2 regions of the Cupriavidus sp. LA-1 genome follow, and region 2 is predicted to be linked to the other one. Evidence: riboswitches for the same ligand, from Rfam matches in the RefSeq annotation. Region 2 holds a riboswitch; the other holds the start of a gene.

Region 1 (10,063 bases), on a different replicon from region 2:
TCGGCGATGCTGTGCGGCACGCTGCCCGCCATCGGCGGCATCCGCCCGGCCGAGCGCTTCGAGATCGAGCTGGAAGACCCGGTGCTGGGGCGCACGTTGCGCCACGCCTACGCGGTCGCGGCGCTGCCCGTCGCGGGCTGAGCATGCCGCGCCATCCCAACCGAACAGGCAGCGCCACGGAGTCACGTCCATGCACCACGACCTGATACTAGAGACCCGCAACCTCGGCAAGGCCTTCCGTGGCTTTACCGCGGTGAGCGGCGTCAACCTGCGGGTGCGCCGTGGGTCGATCCATGCCTTGATCGGCCCCAACGGCGCCGGCAAGACGACCTGCTTCAACCTGCTCACCAAGTTCCTGGAGCCGACCACCGGCACCATCCTTTTCAATGGCATCGATATCACCCGCGACAAGCCCGCGCAGATCGCGCGGCGCGGCGTGATCCGCTCGTTCCAGATCTCGGCGGTGTTCCCGCACATGACGGTGATGGAGAACGTGCGCATCGGGCTGCAGCGGCAACTCGGTACGGCATACCAGTTCTGGCGCAGCGAGCGCTCGCTCGAGGTGCTCAACGAGCGCGCCATGGAGCTGCTCGAACAGGTCGGCCTGACCGAGTTCGCGCACACGCTGACGGTGAACCTGCCGTACGGGCGCAAGCGCGCGCTGGAGATCGCCACCACGCTGGCGATGGAGCCCGAGCTGATGCTGCTCGACGAACCCACCCAGGGCATGGGCCACGAGGACGTGGACCGCGTCACGCAGCTGATCAGGAAGGTCTCGGCGGGCCGCACCATCCTGATGGTGGAGCACAACATGAGCGTGGTGTCGTCGATCGCCGACAAGATCACGGTGCTGCAGCGTGGCGCGATCCTGGCCGAAGGCCCGTATGCGGAAGTGTCGAAGGACCCGCGCGTGATGGAGGCCTACATGGGCACCGCCGACGCGGAACTGCAGGGCGCGCACTGAGCCAGGGACGACACGATGAGCACATCCAATACTCCCGCGCTGGAAATCAAGGACCTGCACGCCTGGTACGGCGAATCGCACATCCTGCACGGCGTGGACCTGACCGTGAACCGCGGCGAAGTGGTCACGCTGCTGGGCCGCAACGGCGCCGGGCGCACCACCACGCTGCGCGCGATCATGGGCCTGACCGGCGCGCGCAAGGGCTCGATCAGGGTCAATGGCCAGGAGACCATCAGCCTGCCGACGCACAAGATCGCGCACTACGGCATCGGCTATTGCCCCGAAGAGCGGGCCATCTTCTCCAGCCTCTCATGCGAAGAGAACCTGATGCTGCCGCCGGTGCTCAAGGGCGCCGACACCAGCAAGGGCATGAGCGAGGCCGACATCTACGAGATGTTTCCCAACCTGAAGGAGCGCCGCCAGAGCCAGGGCACGCGCCTGTCGGGCGGCGAGCAGCAGATGCTGGCGGTCGGGCGCATCCTGCGCACCGGCGCCAACCTGCTGCTGCTCGATGAAATCTCGGAAGGATTGGCACCGGTGATCGTGCAGGCGCTGGCGCGCATGATCCTGATGCTCAAGCAGAAGGGGTACACGGTGGTGATGGTGGAGCAGAACTTCCGCTTCGCCGCGCCACTGGCGGACCGCTTCTACGTGATGGAGCACGGCAGCATCGTCGAACGCTTCGCGGCCAGCGAGCTGCAGGCCAGGATGCCGGTGCTGCATGAATTGCTGGGCGTATGAGGAGCACCCATGACCTTGTTTGAAATCCCGTTCCCGGCGCTGCTGTCGCAGTTGCTGCTGGGGCTAGTCAACGGCGCCTTCTACGCCATGCTGAGCCTGGGCCTGGCGGTCATCTTCGGGCTGCTGAACGTCATCAACTTTGCGCACGGCGCGCTCTTCATGCTGGGCGCGGTGCTGGCCTGGGCCGGCATGGCCTATGCGGGGCTCAGCTACTGGGCGATGCTGCTGCTGTCGCCGCTGGTGGTGGCCGCGCTGGGTGTGGGGATCGAGAAGACCATGCTGCGCTGGATCTACAAGCTCGACCCTATCTACGGCCTGCTGCTGACGCTCGGCATCACGCTGGTGGTCGAAGGCATCTTCCGCTCGGTCTATGGCGTGTCCGGGCTGCCTTATTCTCCGCCCGAAGCGCTGCAGGGCGCTTCCGATCTCGGCTTCATGCGCTTGCCCAATTACCGCGTGTGGGTGGTTGGGGCATCGCTGGCGGTCTGCCTGTCGACCTGGTACGTGATCGAGAAGACCAGGCTGGGCGCCTACCTGCGCGCCGGCACCGAGAACCCCAAGGTGGTCGAGGCCTTCGGCGTCAACGTGCCGTTGATGGTGACGCTGACCTACGGCTTCGGCGTGGCGCTGGCTGCGTTTGCCGGGGTGCTGGCGGCACCCGTCATGCAGGTATCGCCGCTGATGGGGCAGAACCTGATCATCGTCGTGTTTGCGGTGGTGGTGATCGGCGGCATGGGCTCGATCATGGGAGCGATCCTGACCGGCCTGGGGCTGGGCGTGATCGAAGGGCTGACCAAGGTGTTGTACCCGGAAGCATCGTCCACCGTGGTCTTCGTCATCATGGTGGTGGTGCTGTGGTTGCGCCCGGCAGGGCTGTTCGGAAAGGAGAAGTGATGAGCGGACAATCTATCGCCGCAATCGGCGTGCGGCAGCAGCAGGTGGCGGGGCGCCTGCCAGGGCAGGTGATGTACGGCGTGGTGCTGGCGTGCCTGCTGGCCGCGCCGCTGGCCGGTGCGTATCCGGTATTCGTGCTCAAGGTGCTGTGTTTCGCGCTGTTTGCGTGCGCCTTCAACCTGCTGATCGGCTATACCGGGCTGCTCTCGTTCGGCCATGCGGCCTTCTTCGGCGGTGCCGGCTATGCGGCCGGCCATGCGATGAAGGTCTGGGGCGTGACGCCCGAGATCGGCCTGGTCCTGGGCACCGGCACGGGCGCGCTGATCGGCTACGTGGTGGGCTCGCTGGCCATCCGCCGCCAGGGCATCTACTTCTCGATGATCACGCTGGCGCTGGCGCAGATGCTGTTCTTCATCTGCCTGCAGGCGCCCTTTACCGGCGGCGAGGACGGCCTGCAGGGCATTCCGCGCGGCAAGCTCTTTGGCGTGCTGCCGCTGTCGGACGACCTGACGCTGTACTACGTGGCGCTGGTGATCATCGTGGCCGCCTTCGCGCTGATCGTGCGCACGGTGCATTCGCCGTTCGGCCAGATCCTGAAGGCGATCAAGGAGAACGAGCCGCGCGCGGTGTCGCTGGGCTATGACGTCGACCGCTTCAAGCTGACCGCCTTCGTGCTGTCGGCGGCGCTGTCGGGGCTGGCCGGTTCGGTCAAGGCGCTGGTGCTGGGCTTCGAGACGCTCAGCGACGTGCACTGGTCGATGTCCGGCATGGTCATCCTGATGACGCTGCTGGGCGGGCTCGGCACGCTCACCGGCCCGATCGTCGGCGCCTTCGTGGTGGTGGCGCTGGAGAACAAGCTTGGGGAGCTGGGCAGCTACCTCGGGTCAGCGACGGGCATCGAGTGGTTCAACGGGCTCGGTGAATCGGTGTCGATGGTAACCGGCATCATCTTCATCGTGTGCGTGCTGGCGTTCCGCAAGGGGATTGTGGGCAGTCTGGGGCGACGCCCTGGATGAGGCAAAACCCGCTTACGCCACTGGTTTTCTCCCCTCTCCCATAAATGGGAGAGGGGAGAAAACATCCGCGACCTCAGGCTCAGGCCTTCGCCAATGCCAGCGCCGCACCCGGCGCGACCGCCACCTTGGCGCCAAGATGCTGGTCCACCACCCCCGCCACCATATCCGCCGTCACCGCCGACAAGGTCCACCCGAGGTGCCCGTGCCCGGTGTTATAGAAGATGCAGGCCGCACGCCCGCGCCCCACGCGCGGCAGCATGTCCGGCATCATCGGCCGCAGCCCGGCCCACGGCACCACGCTGCGCGTGCTGACGCCGGGGAAGCACTGCTGCACCCATTCCACCAGCGGGCGGATGCGGTCGGCGCGGATATCGCGGTTGTAGCCGTTGAACTCGGCGGTGCCGGCCACGCGGAAGCGGTCGTCGCCCAGGCGGCTGGTGACCAGCTTGGTTTCATCGTCGAGCAGGCTCACCACCGGTGCGGCGGCGCGGCTGGCCGCGTCGGTCAGGTTGACCGTGATCGAGTAGCCCTTGACCGGATAGATGTTGACGCGGTCGCCCAGTCCCGCGGCCAGCGCGCGGCTGGCTGTGCCGGCGCAGATCACGGCGCCGTCGAAGCTGGAGCTGGCCGTAGCGGCGCCGTCTTGCACGGTCACGGTGGCGCGCCTGCCGTCGGTCTTCACCGCGCGCACATCCTGGCCATAGCGGCAGCGCACGCCCAGCCGGTCGATGGCCGCGGCCAGGCCGCTGGTGAACTTGTGGATGTCCCCGGTCGAATCGCTCTCGGTGAAGTAGCCGCCGTAGTACGACCCCGCCAGCGTCGGCTCGATCGCGCGCATCTCCTCGGGCGTCACGGCGCGCCGTTCCAGCCCGCCCTGCGCCAGCAGCGCCGAGACCCGGCCGGCATGCTCGAAACCGGCCTTGTCGCGGTAGATATGGAGAATGCCTTCTTTCTTCAGGTCGAAGTCGATGCCTTCCTGCGCCGCCCAGGCGAACAGATGCTCACGCGCGGCGATGGCCAGGCGCGCGGTCTCGACGGTGTTGCGGCGGTAGTGGGGGATCGAAGCGATGAACTCGGCGAACCACGACAGCTTGTGCCAGCTCGGCCGGGGATTGACCAGCAGCGGGGCATCGTTGCGCAGCATCCATTTCATGCCCTTGACGATGGTGGACCAGTGGGTCCAGACCTCGGCGTTGGAGGCCGACAGCTGCCCGCCGTTGGCGAACGAGGTCTCCATGGCGGCATAGCGGTGCCGTTCGAACAGCGTGACGGAAAATCCGCGCTTGGCCAACGCGTAGGCCGTGGTGACACCCGTGATGCCACCGCCGATGACAGCGATTGATTTCATGATCTGCAGGTTCCAGGAACGTCGATGGTGGGAGCCCGGACGCAATATGCGTGACGGACGCCCCCTCTGTTCTGGACCTGAGAGATTCACGACACCCGGCCGCGAGGGCGGGGCGCGCTTGCTCCTTCGGTATGCCGGCGGACGATAGCGTCCGGCATTCTTCAGAGTGCACTGACTGGTGATGCCGGTCCTTTTGCCTGAGAGTTTCCGGGGCGGTTGCTCCTTCGGCGCTGTCCGCGGCGGGCGCCGCGGCAGTCTCTCCCTGCATCACATTGGCTTGACGCCAATCCGGGCAATGTAGTGACATGGCCTGGCATTGGATATACGGGTAAACGCTAGGGTGACGTGCTGCCCGCGTCGCTATGTCGCATCGGCCCGCGCCGCCATGCCCCATAAAATGTCAGCGCTCGCTCTCGGGGAGAAGCGCCTGATGCTTCGCACAGGCGGAGCAAGCCAAAAAAAGACGACAACAAGGTTTTCCAGTGAAGAAGAATCGTATTGCACTCGCCGTCTCGGCGGTGCTGATGGGCCCAGCCGTTGCCGCCGCCCAGGCGGTGGACGCGCCCGAGCCGCTGCAGGAGGTGGTGGTCTCGGCCAAGTCAGAACGCGGCGAGACGCCGGCCGTACCGCCCAACACGCCCTCGCCAGCCTACGGCATCAGCGGCACCCGCATGGCCGACTTCAATGTGGTCAATACGGAAGACGCCCTCAAATACGCGCCCAACCTCGCCGTACGCAAGCGCTTTATCGGCGATATGAACTCGATCATCTCGGTGCGCAGCACCAGCTCGCGCCAGTCGGCGCGGGGGCTGGTCTATGCCGATGGCCTGCTGCTGTCCAACCTGCTGGGCTCGGACTTCAGCTTCCCGCCGCGCTGGTCGCTGGTCAATGCCGCCGAGATCGAGCGCATGGACGTGCTGTACGGCCCGTATTCGGCCCTGTATCCCGGCAACTCGCTCGGCGCGACGGTGCTGATCACCACGCGCACGCCGCAGAAGTTCGAGGGTGACGCCAGCGTGCAGCTTTTCACGCAGCGCTTCAGCCTGTACGGCACGCACGACAACTTCAACGGGGTCCACGCCAACGCCTATGTGGGCGACCGCGTCGGCCCGTTCTCGTGGCTGGTCAGCGTCGACCGGCAGGACAGCAAGAGCCAGCCGCTGAGCTTCTATACCGCGCCGCGCTCGACCAGTCGCGCGGGCGCCGGGGCAACGCCGGTCACCGGTGCCTATTTCGATCAGGACCAGACCGGCCGCGACCGCGTGGTGATGGGCGTGAACAGCGAGGGTGTCACGCACACGGTGCAGGACCAGCTCAAGCTCAAGCTCGGCTACGACATCACCAACACGCTGCAGGCCCAGTTCACCGCGGCCTACTGGCAGCAGGACCGCTCCAGCGCCACCGGCAGCTACCTGCGCGATGCCAATGGCAACGTGGTGTCGAGCGGTCCCGTGAATATCGGCGGCTATCAGTATTCGATTCCCGCCAACGCGTTCGCCCCGAGCAATGGCGAGGACGCGCGCTGGCTCTACGGGCTGTCGCTGCGCACGCGCAACGAGACCGGCTGGAATTTCTCGGGCGTGGCGTCGCTGTTCGATGTCAGCAAGGACATCAGCCGCAGCGCCAGCACCGTCGGCAGCGGGCCGGGCACCGTGACCTATGGCGACGGCACCGGCTGGCGCACGCTTGACCTCAAGGCCGACTACCGCCCGCAGCAGTTGCAGGGCGGGCACTGGATCACGTTCGGCTACCACTATGACAACTACCGGCTGACCAACACCACCTACAACACCTCGGACTGGCAGGCGGCCACCATCACCGCCTTCAACAACGCATTTGCCGGCAAGACCGAGACCCAGGCGCTCTACGCGCAGGACGCCTGGTACTTCGCCGGGGACTGGAAGCTGATCCCCGGCGTGCGCTACGAACACTGGCGCGCCTATGACGGCAGCCGCAGCCAGCCCGGCGTGGATATCGGCTACCCGGTGCGCAGCGAATCCAACTGGTCGCCCAAGCTGGCGCTGGAGAAGGCCTTGGGGCAGGAATGGCTGGGCCGGCTGTCGCTGGGCAAGGCCTATCGCTACCCGACCGTCAGCGAGCTGTTCCAGGGCCGCATCACCGGGACCTCGCTGATCAACAACGATCCGAACCTGCGGCCGGAGCGATCGTTCTCGAAGGACCTGACCTTCGAGCGCACGGTGGATTCGTCGTTCTTCCGGGTCTCGGTGTATGAGGACGATATCCGCGATGCCCTGGTCAGCCAGACCAACACCACGGTATTCCCGACCGTCACCAGCTTCCAGAACGTGGACCGCGTGCGTACCCGCGGCATCGAACTGGCCTATGACGCGCGCGATGTACTCGTCAGCGGTTTCGACCTGTCGGCCAGCGGCGCCTACAACCATTCGAAGACGCTGGAGAATGCCAACAACCCGGCCTCGGTGGGCAAGTACTTCTACCGCATCCCCAAGTGGCGCGCCAACCTCGTCGGCACTTATCGCATCACGCCGGCGTGGGCAGGCACGCTGGCGATGACCTATTCGGGCCGGCAGTACAATACGCTCGACAATTCCGACACCAATCCCGACACTTTCGGCGGCACCAGCAGCTTCCTGACCTTTGACGTCAAGGTGACGTACAAGCCCGCCAAGAACGTGCGCCTCGGGCTTGGCATCGACAACCTCACTGACCAGCGCTATTTCGTCTACCACCCGTATCCGGGCCGGACGTTCTACGCCGAGGCAAAACTTTCCTTCTGAGCAAGTGAACAGGCTGACCACAACCATGCAAGGCGTTCGCCCCGGTTTCCGTTTGATCGTTGCCGGGCTGATGGCCTGCGCCGCGCTGGCCGCGACCGCGCAAACGCACGGCGATCATGCCGGCCACGGCGGCCAGGCCAAGGCCGCGAAGATGAGCGAACTGGGCACCGGAGCCGCCTTCGACCGCGACGGCAAGCTTTGGGTGGCGTACAAGGACGGCCCCTATGTCGCGGTGCGTGCATCGGCCGACTATGGCCGCAGCTTCGGGCCCGCGCAGCATGTCAACAGCGTGCCGGAGCAGGTTGCGGCCGATCATGAAAGCCGGCCCAAGGTGGCCGCGGGGCGCGACGGCGAGATCTACGTTACCTGGACCCAGCCGCTGCCCAAGCCGTGGACCGGCTTTATCCGCTTTGCGCGTTCGACCGATGGCGGCAAGTCCTTTGGCGAACCGCTGACGGTACATGCCAACCGCGACCAGATCGCGCACCGCTTCGACGCCATCGCGGTGGACAACGCCGGGCACGTCTTTGTCAGCTGGATCGACAAGCGCGACGTGGTTGCCGCCGAGGCGCGCAAGCAGCCGTATGCCGGCGCCGCGATCTACTACGCGGTCTCGGCCGACCAAGGCAAGACTTTCCAGGGCGACTACAAGATTGCCGACCAGTCGTGCGAATGCTGCCGCATCGCCCTGGCGCCCACGCCCGACGGCAAGATGCTGGCGCTGTGGCGCCATGTGTTCCCGCCCAACGCGCGCGACCACGCGCTGGCGCTGCTGCGCACCGACGGCAAGGCCACGCCGATGCAGCGCGCCACTTTTGACGACTGGCGCATCGACGCGTGCCCGCACCACGGCCCCGGCGCCTCGGTGGCGCCCGACGGGACGGTGCATATGGTCTGGTTCAACGTGCGTGAAGGCAAGCCCACGGTCTCGGTCGGGCGCTGGAAGGACGGCAAGCTGCAGGCACAGCGTCCGCTGGATGACCCGCGCGCGCAGCATGCCGATATCGTCGCGCTGAACGATGACGAGATCGCCGTCACCTGGAAATCGTTCGACGGCCAGCAGACGCGCCTGTGGGCGATGCTGTCGCAGGACGGCGGCAAGACTTGGCAGACGCGCAAGCTGGCCGGCACGGAACGCGACTCGGACCAGCCGCACCTGCTGCAGCACGCCGGCCGGGCCTACGTGTTGTGGCGCACGGAAGCAGAGGGCTTCCAGGTCTTCGCGCTGGGCCAGGAGGGCGCATGATGCCATCGCGCCGCAAACTGCTCGCCGCTGCCGCCCTGACGCTGGCGCTCGCCACCGCCAATGCCGGCAATCAACCGGCCGACCGCGTCGCCGTGTTCGAATCGGCCAGTGCCACCCAACTGGCCGCCAGCCAGAAGGGCATGCCCTTTGTGCTGGTGGTGTGGTCGCTCGACTGCGTCTATTGCAAGCGCAACTTCGACGCCATCGGCAAGCTGCGCGCGCAGCATCCGGACCTGCGCGTGGTCACGCTGTCGATGGACAGCCCCGACGCCATGCCGCAGGTGCAGCAACTGCTCCAGCGCGTCAGGCTGACGCGCAACGCGTGGTTGTTCGGGTACGAGCCGCAGGAGCGGCTGCGCTATGCGGTCGATCCGGACTGGATGGGCGAGATGCCGCGCACCTATTTCTACCGCGCCGACGGGCAGCGCCAGGGCATCTCCGGCGTGATCAGCGACGCGGACTGGGGCAAGCATCTGCGCTGGGCTGGTATCGCGGGCTGACGCTGGACCGGGGCGATCCGGCCCTGCGGCTGTCCGCTTAGTCCGGCTTGATCCCCGCCCGCGCAATGATCGGCTTCCAGCGCTGTTGCTCCAGCGCGATAAAGCGCGCGAACTCCGCCGGCGTGTCGCCCACCACGATCGCCGCATCGGCGCTCAGGCGCTCGACCGACGACTTGCTTTTCACCGCTTTCACGGTGGCTTCCGCCAGCTTGTCGGTGGCCGCCTGGGGCAGCGATGCCGGCGCCAGCAGGCCATACCACTGTGTCATTTCGAAGCCGGGATAGCCTTGTTCGGCAACCGTCGGCACGTCAGGCAACTGGGGAATGCGCTGGGTCGTGCCGGTGGCGATGCAGCGCAGCTTGCCGGCCTTGATGAACTGGATGATCGCGGGCGCGCCGACCGCGGCCGCGTCCAGCCGCCCCGACAGCAGGTCGGTGATCTGCGGGCCGCTGCCGCGATAGGGCACGTGGGTGATGAAGGTGCCGGTCGCGGCCTTCAGGTATTCAAAGGCCAGGTGGCCGGCGCTGCCGTTGCCGGCCGAACCGTAGTTCAGCTTGCCGGGCTTGCTCTTGGCCAGCGCCACGAACTCCTTCAG
Region 2 (10,063 bases):
GGCATCGAGCGCTTGAACGCGTCCTTCACCGCCATGTAACCAGCGTGCGGGCCGCCAAAGCCCAGCGGCACGCCGAAGCGCTGCGAGTTGCCCACGGCCACGTCGGCACCCCATTCGCCCGGCGCGGCGATCAGCGTCAGCGCCAGCAGGTCGGCGGCAGCCACCACCAGGCCGCCGGCGGCGTGCACGGCGTCGGCGATGGTGCGGTAGTCGTTGACGTCGCCGTTCACGCCCGGGTACTGCAGCAGCACGCCGAAGGCGTTGGCCGCGGCGGCTTCGGCGGCGGGGCCGACCTTGACCTCGATGCCCAACGGCAGGGCGCGCGTGCGTACCACTTCCAGCGTCTGCGGCAGCACGTCGTCGGCCACGTAGAAGGTGTCGGAGTCGTGCTTGTTCACGCGCTGCAGCAGCGTCATCGCCTCGGCCGCGGCGGTGCCTTCGTCCAGCATCGACGCGTTGGCGATATCCAGCCCGGTCAGGTCGGTGACCATCTGCTGGAAGTTCAGCATCGCTTCCAGGCGGCCTTGCGAGATTTCGGGCTGGTAGGGCGTGTAGGCGGTGTACCAGGCCGGGTTCTCGAAGATATTGCGCAGGATGACGCCGGGCGTGACGGTGTTGTAATAGCCCTGGCCGATAAAGCTCTTCAGGACCTTGTTCTTGCCGGCCAGCCCGCGCAGCTTGGCCAGCGCGGCTTCCTCGCTCAGCGGCTCGGTGAACTCGCCCATCGGCATGCCGTCGCGGCGGCGGATGGCGGCGGGAATGACGGCGTCGATCAGCGCGGCGCGGCTGTCATAGCCCAGCACCTTCAGCATGTGCTGCTGTTCGGGGGTATCGGGGCCGATATGGCGGGCGGCGAAGGCGTCGCGCGCCTCCAGTTCGGCCAGCGTAGGCCGGTTCACTTGGGCGGCGTTCATGGGAAGCGGGGCGTTCATGGGCAAGAACCTCGTGGGGGGCGCGCCGGCCGGTGGTCAGCCGGGACGGCGCGCGTCAGTCTGCAGTGGCCGGTCCATGGCTGGACCGGCGCCGCCGGCGTCAGGCGCCGACGCTGGCCTTGTAGGCGTCGGCCGACATCAGGCCGTTGACGTCGTCGCCGTTGGCCGGCTTGAGCTTGAACAGCCACGCGTCGAAGGCGTTGGCGTTGACGCTTTCCGGCGCGGCCGTGGCGGCCTCGTTGACGGCGATCACTTCGCCGGCCACCGGGGCGTAGATGTCGGAAGCGGCCTTCACCGATTCCACCACTGCCAGCGCGTCACCGGCACCGACCGACTTGCCCACTTCGGGCAGTTCCAGGAAGACGATGTCGCCCAGCGCGTCCTGCGCGTGGTCGGTGATGCCGATGGTGAGCGTGCCGTCGGCTTCGACGCGTACCCACTCATGCGACTCGGTGTACTTCAGGTCAGCGGGGAAGTTCATGAAGGTTCTCCGGATACAGATTCGTTTCTTGTTGGGTGATGCCTGCCCGGCAGTTGCCGGCAGGCGAGGGCGACCGTTGGGTGAGCGGGTTTTCCCCTTAGCTCACGAGTGCCTTGCCATTACGCACAAACGGCAGTTTAACCACAGTCGCGTTGAGTTTGCGGTCGCGGATCTCCACCTGCACCGTATCGCCCACGGCGACGTCCTTCGGCAGGCGGGCAAAGGCGATCGACTGGGACAGCGACGGGCTGAAGGTGCCGCTGGTGATTTCGCCGTCACCGGCCGGGGTGATCACTTTCTGGTGGGCGCGCAGGACGCCGCCTTTGTCACGCAGGATCAGGCCGAGGAATTGCTGGCGCGAACCGGCCGCGGCCAGCGCCGCCTTGCCGGTGAAGTCGCGCTCGCTCTGCAGGTCCACCGTCCAGGCCAGGCCCGCGTCCAGCGGCGAGGTGTTGATATCCATGTCCTGGCCGTACAGGTTCATGCCGGCTTCCAGGCGCAGCGTGTCGCGCGCGCCCAAGCCCGCCGGGCGCACACCGGCCGCGTTCAGCTTTTCCCAGACGGCGGCGACGTTTTCCGCCGGCACCACCAGTTCGAAGCCGTCTTCGCCCGTGTAGCCGGTGCGCGCGACCATGATCTCGCCGATGGCGGGATCCTGGACCACGGCGGCGTTGAAGGGCTTGAGCGCGTCCGACGGCTGGGTCGAGGGGAAGGTGCTCCACACTTTGGCGCGGGCGTTGGGGCCCTGCACGGCAACGATGGCCAGCGGCTGCACGCCTGCGGGCGCAGCGTCTTCACGGCGCGGGGTGATGGTGACGCCGCTGCCGGTGGCTTCGTTGCGGGCGCGGATCCATTCGATGTCGCCCAGCGCGGTGCTGGCGTTGACGACCAGGCGGAAGCGGTCTTCGGCAAAGAAGTAGACGATCAGGTCGTCGATCACGCCGCCTTTCTGGTCCAGCATGCAGGCGTAGAGCGCCTTGCCCGGCGTCTGCAGCTTGTCGACATTGTTGGCCAGCAGGCCGCGCAGGAAGCCGCGGGTATTGGCGCCGGTGAGGTCGACCACGCACATGTGCGACACGTCGAACATGCCGGCGTCGCTGCGCACGGCGTTGTGCTCTTCGATCTGGGAGCCGTAGTTGACCGGCATGTCCCAGCCGCCGAAGTCGACCATGCGGGCGCCGAGGGCGCGGTGGATAGCGTTGAGGGGCGTGGCCTGGAGCGTCATGGGATCCTCGGGGGCAATCTCGGTTTGCGAAAACGAAAAAGGGCCATCCGCCGCAACGCTCGTCACGCCCGTGGCGTGACAATCCGCTGCGGCGGATGACCCCTCTGTCCTCGATACCTGAGAGATTACAAGGCGGATCCTGGCGGAACCGGTCCTCGTGCGCCCCTTCGGTGGGCACGCTCGCCACGAATGGCGGGTGCCGCTCTCCAGAGTGCGGCATGCATCGTGTGCATGTTGCATGCCGATCCGACCAGTCCATGGTGCCTGAGAGTTTTCGGGTGATACCCCTTCGGCGGCGCAGGCGATGCGCGCTCTCCCGGTCGGATGCGCGCAATGTACGGGAGGCCCCGGGCTTTGTCAACGCGCGGCCCGGGGGGCACTGTTGGCCACACAGTCAGCGGCTTTCCTACCTGCGCCTGTTACTGGTGGTGACGTTACCGATCACGCCGCCAACGGCAGCGCCGCCCAGCGTGCCGAGCGCGTCACCGCCGGTCAGCACGGCGCCGCCTACCGCACCCACGCCTGCGCCGATTGCCGTGTTCCGCTGCTTCGGTGTCATGTCCGCGCAGCCAGCGAATGCCGCCACGGTGACGCCAATCAGAGTGAATCTAGTCAGGGTTTGGAGGGTTCTCATTATTGGCTCTCCTGTGTGATCAATCGGGCATGCAGGAGGGCGCAAGGCCCATCGGTGCATATTGATTAGAGGCGCGCGTTGCGCGGTTGGCTCCGGGCTTTACGAAGTGTTACTTCGGTGAAACTCCGGGAGCCGGGAATGCGCCAGCCGCCGACTGACTCGGCTCCGGCATGCGTGTTAGCATGGTCTGCTTTGCCGAACCCGCGCGCCCATGGCGTCCATGTCGCGTGTGCGGCACTCGCCGCCGCTTTCCCCGATTCCCGCCTGTTCAACCACTCCCGCATGACCCACGGCCTGAATTCCGCACAATCCGAAGCCGTCCGCTACCTGGACGGCCCTTGCCTGGTGCTGGCCGGGGCGGGCTCGGGCAAGACCCGGGTGATCACGCAGAAGATCGCGCATCTGATCGAGGACAAGGGCTTCGAGCCGCGCCATATCGCCGCCGTCACGTTTACCAACAAGGCCGCCAAGGAGATGCAGGAGCGCATCGGCAAGCTGATGGAGGGCAAGACCACGCGCGAGGGCAAGCGCATCCCGCTCAGGCAGCTGACGGTCTGTACCTTCCACTCGCTCGGGGTGCAGATCCTGCGCATGGAGGCCGAGCACGTGGGCCTGAAGCCGCAGTTCTCGATCATGGATTCGGACGACTGCTTCGGCCTGATCCAGGAGCAGCTGGGCACCACCGACAAGAAGCTGATCCGCGGCGTGCAGGGCACGATCTCGCTGTGGAAGAACGGCATGGTCGATCCCGAGGCGGCGATCGCCCAGGCCGCCAATGCCGACGAGCACCAGGCCGCGCTGGTCTACCGCAACTACGTGGCCACGCTGCACGCCTACCAGGCAGTGGATTTCGACGACCTGATCCGCCTGCCGGCCGAACTGTTCGCGCGCAATGAAACGGTGCAGCTCAAGTGGCAGAACCGCCTGCGTTATTTTCTGGTCGACGAATACCAGGACACCAACGCCTGCCAGTACCAGCTGCTCAAGCTGCTGGCGGGCGGCTCGCACCTGCGCGCACCCGCGTTTACCGCGGTGGGCGACGACGACCAGGCCATCTATGGCTGGCGCGGCGCCACGCTGGACAACCTGCGCGGGCTGCAGACCGACTTCCCGGACCTGAAGGTGATCAAGCTGGAGCAGAATTACCGCTCCACCGTGCGCATCCTGGAAGCGGCCAACGCCGTCATCGCCAATAACCCCAAGCTGTTCGACAAGAAGCTGTGGAGCGAGCACGGCATGGGCGACCCCATCGCCATCCACCCGATGAACGACGAGGAGCACGAGGCCGAGTCGGTGGTGTTCCGCCTGTCCGCGCACAAGTTCGAGCGCCGCGCGCAGTTCCGCGACTACGCCATCCTGTACCGCGGCAACCACCAGGCGCGGCTGTTCGAGCAGATCCTGCGGCGCGAGCGCATTCCCTATGTGCTGTCGGGCGGCCAGAGCTTCTTCGACAAGGCCGAGATCAAGGACATCTGCGCCTACCTGCGCCTGATCGCCAACCCCGACGACGATCCCGCCTTTATCCGCGCCATCACCACGCCGCGCCGGGGCGTGGGCAATACCACGCTGGAAGTGCTGGGCACCTTCGCGGGCCAGGCCAAGGTGTCGCTGTTCGAGGCGGCGATGATGGGCGGCATCGAAGGCAAGCTGCAGCCGCGCCAGCTGGAGCCGCTGCGCGTGTTCTGCGAATCGATGGTGCGCCTGGCCGACTGCGCGGCCAGGGACCCTGCCACCGTGGTGCTCGACGACCTGATGGCAGGCATCCACTACGAGGCCTACCTGTACGACAGCTTCGATGAGCGGCAGGCGCAGTCGCGCTGGACCAATACGCTGGAATTCCTCGACTGGCTCAAACGCAAGGGCACGAAGCCCGAGGGCGCCGAGGGCGAGGAAGCCACCGGCTTCGACAATGCCGACGGCTTCGGCAGCGAAGGCAAGAACCTGCTGGAACTGACCCAGACCGTGGCGCTGATGAGCATGCTCGAAGGCCGCGAGGAAGATCCCGACGCGGTGCGCCTGTCCACGCTGCATGCGTCCAAGGGGCTGGAGTACCCGCACGTGTTCCTGGTCGGCGTGGAAGAGGGCATCCTGCCCCACTGCCGCGAGGACGAGGACATGAGCGACGAGAAGATCGAGGAAGAGCGGCGCCTGATGTATGTCGGCATCACCCGCGCCCAGCGCAGCCTGCATGTCAGCTGGTGCAAGAAGCGCAAGCGCGCGCGGGACACCTACTCGTGCCAGCCGTCGCGCTTTATCGGCGAGATGAAGCTGGAAGAGGCGCCCGCGCCGGTGGACAAGACCCCGGCGATGAGCCCCAAGGACCGGCTCGGCGCACTCAAGGCGCTGCTGGGCACCGGCGGCAAGACCGCCGCCGGCTGAACGCGCGCAACACTTCCGATACAAACCGCTACCAGTCCGACAAGACGCCGGCTGCCGGCGTCCTTACCATGACGGCTGTGCTGCTCGCGTGGTTTGCGCCGGTGGCACTGCGGCAGGCTTCCGCCCGGTCTGCCTGCCGCGCCGGACTTCACGTCCGGAACTTCCCTGTTATTCAGCCCCCGGCGCGCGAGCGTGCGGGGGCGATTTTTTTTGCGGCGGCCGCGAACCTAGCGCTGCGGTCCGCCCGGCGGCGGCATCATCATCGCGCCCGCCGGCGGCAGGCCCAGCCAGCGCGCGGCTTCAGGCGCGGTGTGCAGGCGCCGGCGCTGGGCTGCGTCCAGGCTGTCATCCAGCGCCAGCCAGCGTTCGCGCACCGCGCGGCGGTCCTGCTCCAGCGCATCGTGCAGGCGGTCCATGGCCTGCGCGCGCGGCCGCAGCGGCGCGTCGGGGGCTTCGTCGGCGGTCTCGCGCAGCAGGCGGGCGTGCAGTTCCAGCGCATGGGCCTCGGCTTCGCGCGTGGCGCTGTGCGCGGCCTGCCAGAGCTGCGTCTGCGCGGCATTCAGTCCCAGGGATTCGGCGGATGCCGGCCCGGTTGGATGCCCGGTTGGATGCCCGGTTGGATGCCCGGTTGGATGCCCGGTTGGATGCCCGATTGGATGCCCGATCGGCGGCACAGGCATCGCGCCCACGGGCGGCGGGCCGGCTTGCAGCGCGCATGCCGGCGTGGCCAGCAGGCATGCGCTGCACAGCGCCAGCGCCGACAAGGCGGTGCGCAGGCGGGAGGGACGGAAGGGCATGGCGTTCTCCTGTGAAGGCGGACACGCTTTGCGGCAGCGTGCCGCGCGGCGTCCGCGGTTGGCTCGGGTCAACTGCCGGTCCATGCTAGGGAAGGGCACGCGCCAATGCTTGAGCACTTGGTCAGGCCGGCATTGCAATCGCGTACAAAGGACTGCCGGCCGGCAGGACTGCGTATCAGCGCTGATACAAAACCGGCATAGTGGGGGCATCGCAGGCTGGTAAAGTTGGGCACCGCATGCCCCCAGCACCGGCCTTGCCGCCGGCATATGCCGATCCCTTCGCTTATGGAATTTGCCCCCACGCTCCCGATCCGCCTGCTGATCGTCGACGACGATCCCCAGATCCGCACCATGCTGGCCGATTACCTGTCCACCTTCGGCATGCAGGCCGATGGCGTCGGAGGTGGTGCCGAGATGCGGCACGCGATGGCCGCCGCGCCTTATGACCTGGTGATCCTGGACCTGTCGCTGCCCGGCGAGAATGGCCTGGCGCTGTGCCGCGAGCTGCGTGCGCACACCGGCGTCGCCGTCATCATGCTGACCGCGCGTGCCGAACTGGCCGACCGCGTGGTCGGGCTGGAAGTCGGCGCCGACGACTACGTCACCAAGCCCTTCGAGATGCGTGAGCTGGTGGCGCGCATCCACACCGTGCTGCGGCGTGTCCGTGGCAACGGCGCCGACGCGCGCCAGGCGGCGGCGCGGTCCGGGCATGAGATGCGTTTCGGCGACTGGCGCCTGAACACCACGCTGCGCCAGCTGGTCGACCACGACGATGTGGTGGTGCCGCTGTCCAATGCCGAATTCCGCCTGCTGCTGGCCTTCGTCGAGCAGCCCAACCGCGTGCTTGACCGCGAGTTGCTGATCAACCAGGCGCGCGGCCGTGGCCTCGATGTATTCGACCGCAGCATCGACCTGCTGGTCTCGCGGCTGCGCCAGAAGCTGCGCGACGACCCGCGCGATCCCACGCTGATCCGCACCGTGCGCGGCGAGGGCTACGTCTTCACCGCCGCGCTGGAAGGATGATGGCGATGGGCCGGCTGGCGCGCCATGACTCGATGTTCCTGCGGCTGTTCGTGGTGATGGCCGCGATCATGCTGGCCATGCACCTGCTGGGCATGACCGTGATCGAAAGCCTGTTCCCGCGCCCGGGCAGCGCGCACATGCCGCGTGACGCAGCGCGTGGACCGGGCGGGCCGCCGCCCCCGCCGGACGCATGGCGTCAGGGCTCGCCGCCGGCGGTAGGGCCATCCGCAGCCATGCCGCCCCGTCCACCCCCGCCGCCGCGCTGGCCTTGGCCGCCGCACCCGGGGCTGCTGGTCCAGGTCGCCGCGATCGTGGCCGCCTCGTGGGCCGGCGCGCGCCTGCTGGCGCGCCCGGTGCAGGAGCTGGCCAGTGGCGCGGGCCGGCTTGCGCAGGATGTGCACGCCGCGCCGCTGGACGAGCGCGCCGGCCCGGCCGAAGCGCGTGCCGCGGCGCAGGCGCTGAACCATATGCAGCAGCGCATCCGCACCCAGCTGGCGCAGCAGTCGCGCTTCCTGGCGGCGGTGTCGCACGACCTGCGCACGCCGCTGACGCGCATGAGCCTGCGCATCGAGCGCATGGACAGCGCGGATGTGCATGAGGTGCGCTACCGGCTGCGCCAGGACCTGGCCGAGATGAACGGCCTGATCGACGCCACGCTGTACTACCTGCGCGACCGCGACGAAGCCGGCGGCCCGCGCCAGCGGGTGGACGTATTGGCCCTGCTGCAGGCGGTGGTCGACGATGCCGCCGAGACCGGCCACGAGGTCGCGCTCAGCGGCCAGGCGCAGCCGCTGCTGGCGTGTCCGTCCGAGCTGCGGCGCGCCGTGGTGAACCTGGTGGAGAATGCGCGCCGCTATGCCGGCGCGGCCAGCATCGTCCTCACTGACGGCCCCGGGCGTGTGCTGATCGATATCTGCGACAACGGCCCCGGCATTCCGCCCGAAGAACTGCCGCGCGTGCTGGAGCCGTTCTACCGCGTCGAATCCTCGCGCAGCCGCGCCACCGGCGGGGTCGGCATGGGGCTGGCGATCGCCGCCGACATCGCCGCGCGCCACGGCGGCGAGCTGATCCTGAGCAACCGCCCCGAAGGCGGCCTGCGCGCGCGCCTGTCCCTACCGCGCGCCTGACACCGCCAGCGTGACGTACTGCGAGCCGCGCTGGCCGTGGGTGAAGTCGAGCGTGAAGTCACCCACGTCGACACGCCCCTGCAGCGCGCGCCGCAGCTCGGCCGGGCCGCCTGCGCGCGCGCCGGCAAGTGCCCGCGCCAGCCACGCAGCGCCGATATAGCCGGCCAGCGTCGCCGCCGACGGCGGCTCGTCCAGGTACTGCTTCATGCGGGCCACATGCTCCTTCACCACCCGCAAGGTAGCCTGCTGCGGCCCCGGCGCAACCTGGGTCAGGACCATGCCGCCGTTGTAGCCGCTGCCCAGGATCTCGCGCGCCACGGTGGCGCTGACCGACGACAGGCCGACCAGAAAGCCGTACCACCCCTGCGCGGCCAGCGCCCGGCCCAGGCCGGCATAGGCGAGGGTGTCGCCGGCCACGATCACCGCGCCCGGACGGGTCGCGGCGATGCGCCGGGCGGCGGCCTCGCCACTGCCCTCCAGGGGCACCGCGTGCGTGCCGGTCTGCGCCTCCAGCTGGGCCAGCGAGGGCGTCGCGAAGTCCGGCGCCACGGCCAGTGCGATACTGGTCAGCCCATAGCTGCGCAGCTGGCGCACCGCCGCGTCCAGTTCGGTCTGGTAGTCGGCACGGGTGAACCAGACGTTGTCGGCCGCCAGCGCCAGCCCTGACCACGGCGCCACGATCTGCACGCCGCGCCGCGAGAGTTCGGTCGATGCCGCCAGCCCCGGCAGCAGCCGGTCGCCCGGGCCGAACAGCAGCTCGGCATGCTCGGTATCTGCCAGCGACACCGCCTGCGCCAGCGCGCGGCGCGGATCGGGGTCGGCATCGCGCACCACGTGCAGGATGCGCACCGGGCCGTTGGCCGCGTTGACGGCGTCGAACATGACCTTGGCCCCGGCCAGGTAGTCGCGCGCCAGGTCGGCCTGCGCGCCGGTGCGGTCGAGCAGGTGTCCGACCACCACCGTGCGGCGCGCCTGCGCCAGGGCAGGCCAGCCGGGGAGGGTCAGCGCCATGCCGGCGACGGCAAGCAGCCGGCGCCGTTGCCGCGCCGGTGCTGGCAGGTTGGCGCGCAGTGTCAGGTACGGCGCGGGGAAGGGAGTCTGGTCGGAAGTTGGCATCGCAGAGGCAGGGACGGATAGCGCGCGGGCCGCGGTGGCGCGCAGCATATCCGCCACACATGACACCAATGTGACGTGCGCAAGCGCGCTGTTCCGGCGTGGCCGGCAGCGCCAAGGTCCGCGCTTGACGGCGGTCAAACCGCCGGCGCCGGACCGGTCCTACGATGGGGCGTTCCACACCCGTCCCCTGCGCCCCCATGACTGCGTCCGCGATGACTTCTCCTGCGCTCGACCGCCGCGCCCTGTCCGACTTCCGCGCGCTGGCCGGCCGCATCGACGGCAACGGCCCGCGCTACACCTCGTACCCGACCGCCGACCGCTTCCACAACGGCCCCGACCTGTCGCTGTA

Evidence for each region. Region 2 has a riboswitch for glycine ahead of gcvT (glycine cleavage system aminomethyltransferase GcvT). Riboswitches for the same ligand answer to the same signal wherever they lie in the genome.
Region 1: it holds a riboswitch for glycine, as region 2 does, so the genes downstream of both, ACZ5MJ_RS23035 (D-amino acid dehydrogenase) here and gcvT (glycine cleavage system aminomethyltransferase GcvT) in region 2, are expected to answer to the same signal.

The regions. Positions count from the first base shown of each region.
Region 1 is NZ_AP031388.1:852,587-862,649, reverse strand. Features, by position in the region: gene ACZ5MJ_RS23060 (DUF2848 domain-containing protein) at 1-141, shown strand, start outside; gene ACZ5MJ_RS23055 (ABC transporter ATP-binding protein) at 191-964, shown strand; gene ACZ5MJ_RS23050 (ABC transporter ATP-binding protein) at 980-1,705, shown strand; gene ACZ5MJ_RS23045 (branched-chain amino acid ABC transporter permease) at 1,715-2,599, shown strand; gene ACZ5MJ_RS23040 (branched-chain amino acid ABC transporter permease) at 2,671-3,615, shown strand; gene ACZ5MJ_RS23035 (D-amino acid dehydrogenase) at 3,695-5,008, opposite strand; glycine riboswitch at 5,020-5,138, opposite strand; glycine riboswitch at 5,139-5,237, opposite strand; gene ACZ5MJ_RS23030 (TonB-dependent receptor) at 5,446-7,722, shown strand; gene ACZ5MJ_RS23025 (sialidase family protein) at 7,748-8,968, shown strand; gene ACZ5MJ_RS23020 (TlpA family protein disulfide reductase) at 8,965-9,468, shown strand; gene ACZ5MJ_RS23015 (Bug family tripartite tricarboxylate transporter substrate binding protein) at 9,506-10,063, opposite strand, start outside.
Region 2 is NZ_AP031387.1:3,972,171-3,982,233, forward strand. Features, by position in the region: gene gcvP (aminomethyl-transferring glycine dehydrogenase) at 1-932, opposite strand, end outside; gene gcvH (glycine cleavage system protein GcvH) at 1,033-1,413, opposite strand; gene gcvT (glycine cleavage system aminomethyltransferase GcvT) at 1,511-2,638, opposite strand; glycine riboswitch at 2,733-2,858, opposite strand; glycine riboswitch at 2,880-2,967, opposite strand; gene ACZ5MJ_RS18540 (glycine zipper 2TM domain-containing protein) at 3,045-3,272, opposite strand; gene ACZ5MJ_RS18545 (UvrD-helicase domain-containing protein) at 3,555-5,651, shown strand; gene ACZ5MJ_RS18550 (hypothetical protein) at 5,879-6,448, opposite strand; gene ACZ5MJ_RS18555 (response regulator) at 6,734-7,471, shown strand; gene ACZ5MJ_RS18560 (sensor histidine kinase) at 7,477-8,598, shown strand; gene ACZ5MJ_RS18565 (ABC transporter substrate-binding protein) at 8,584-9,714, opposite strand; gene hemN (oxygen-independent coproporphyrinogen III oxidase) at 9,912-10,063, shown strand, end outside.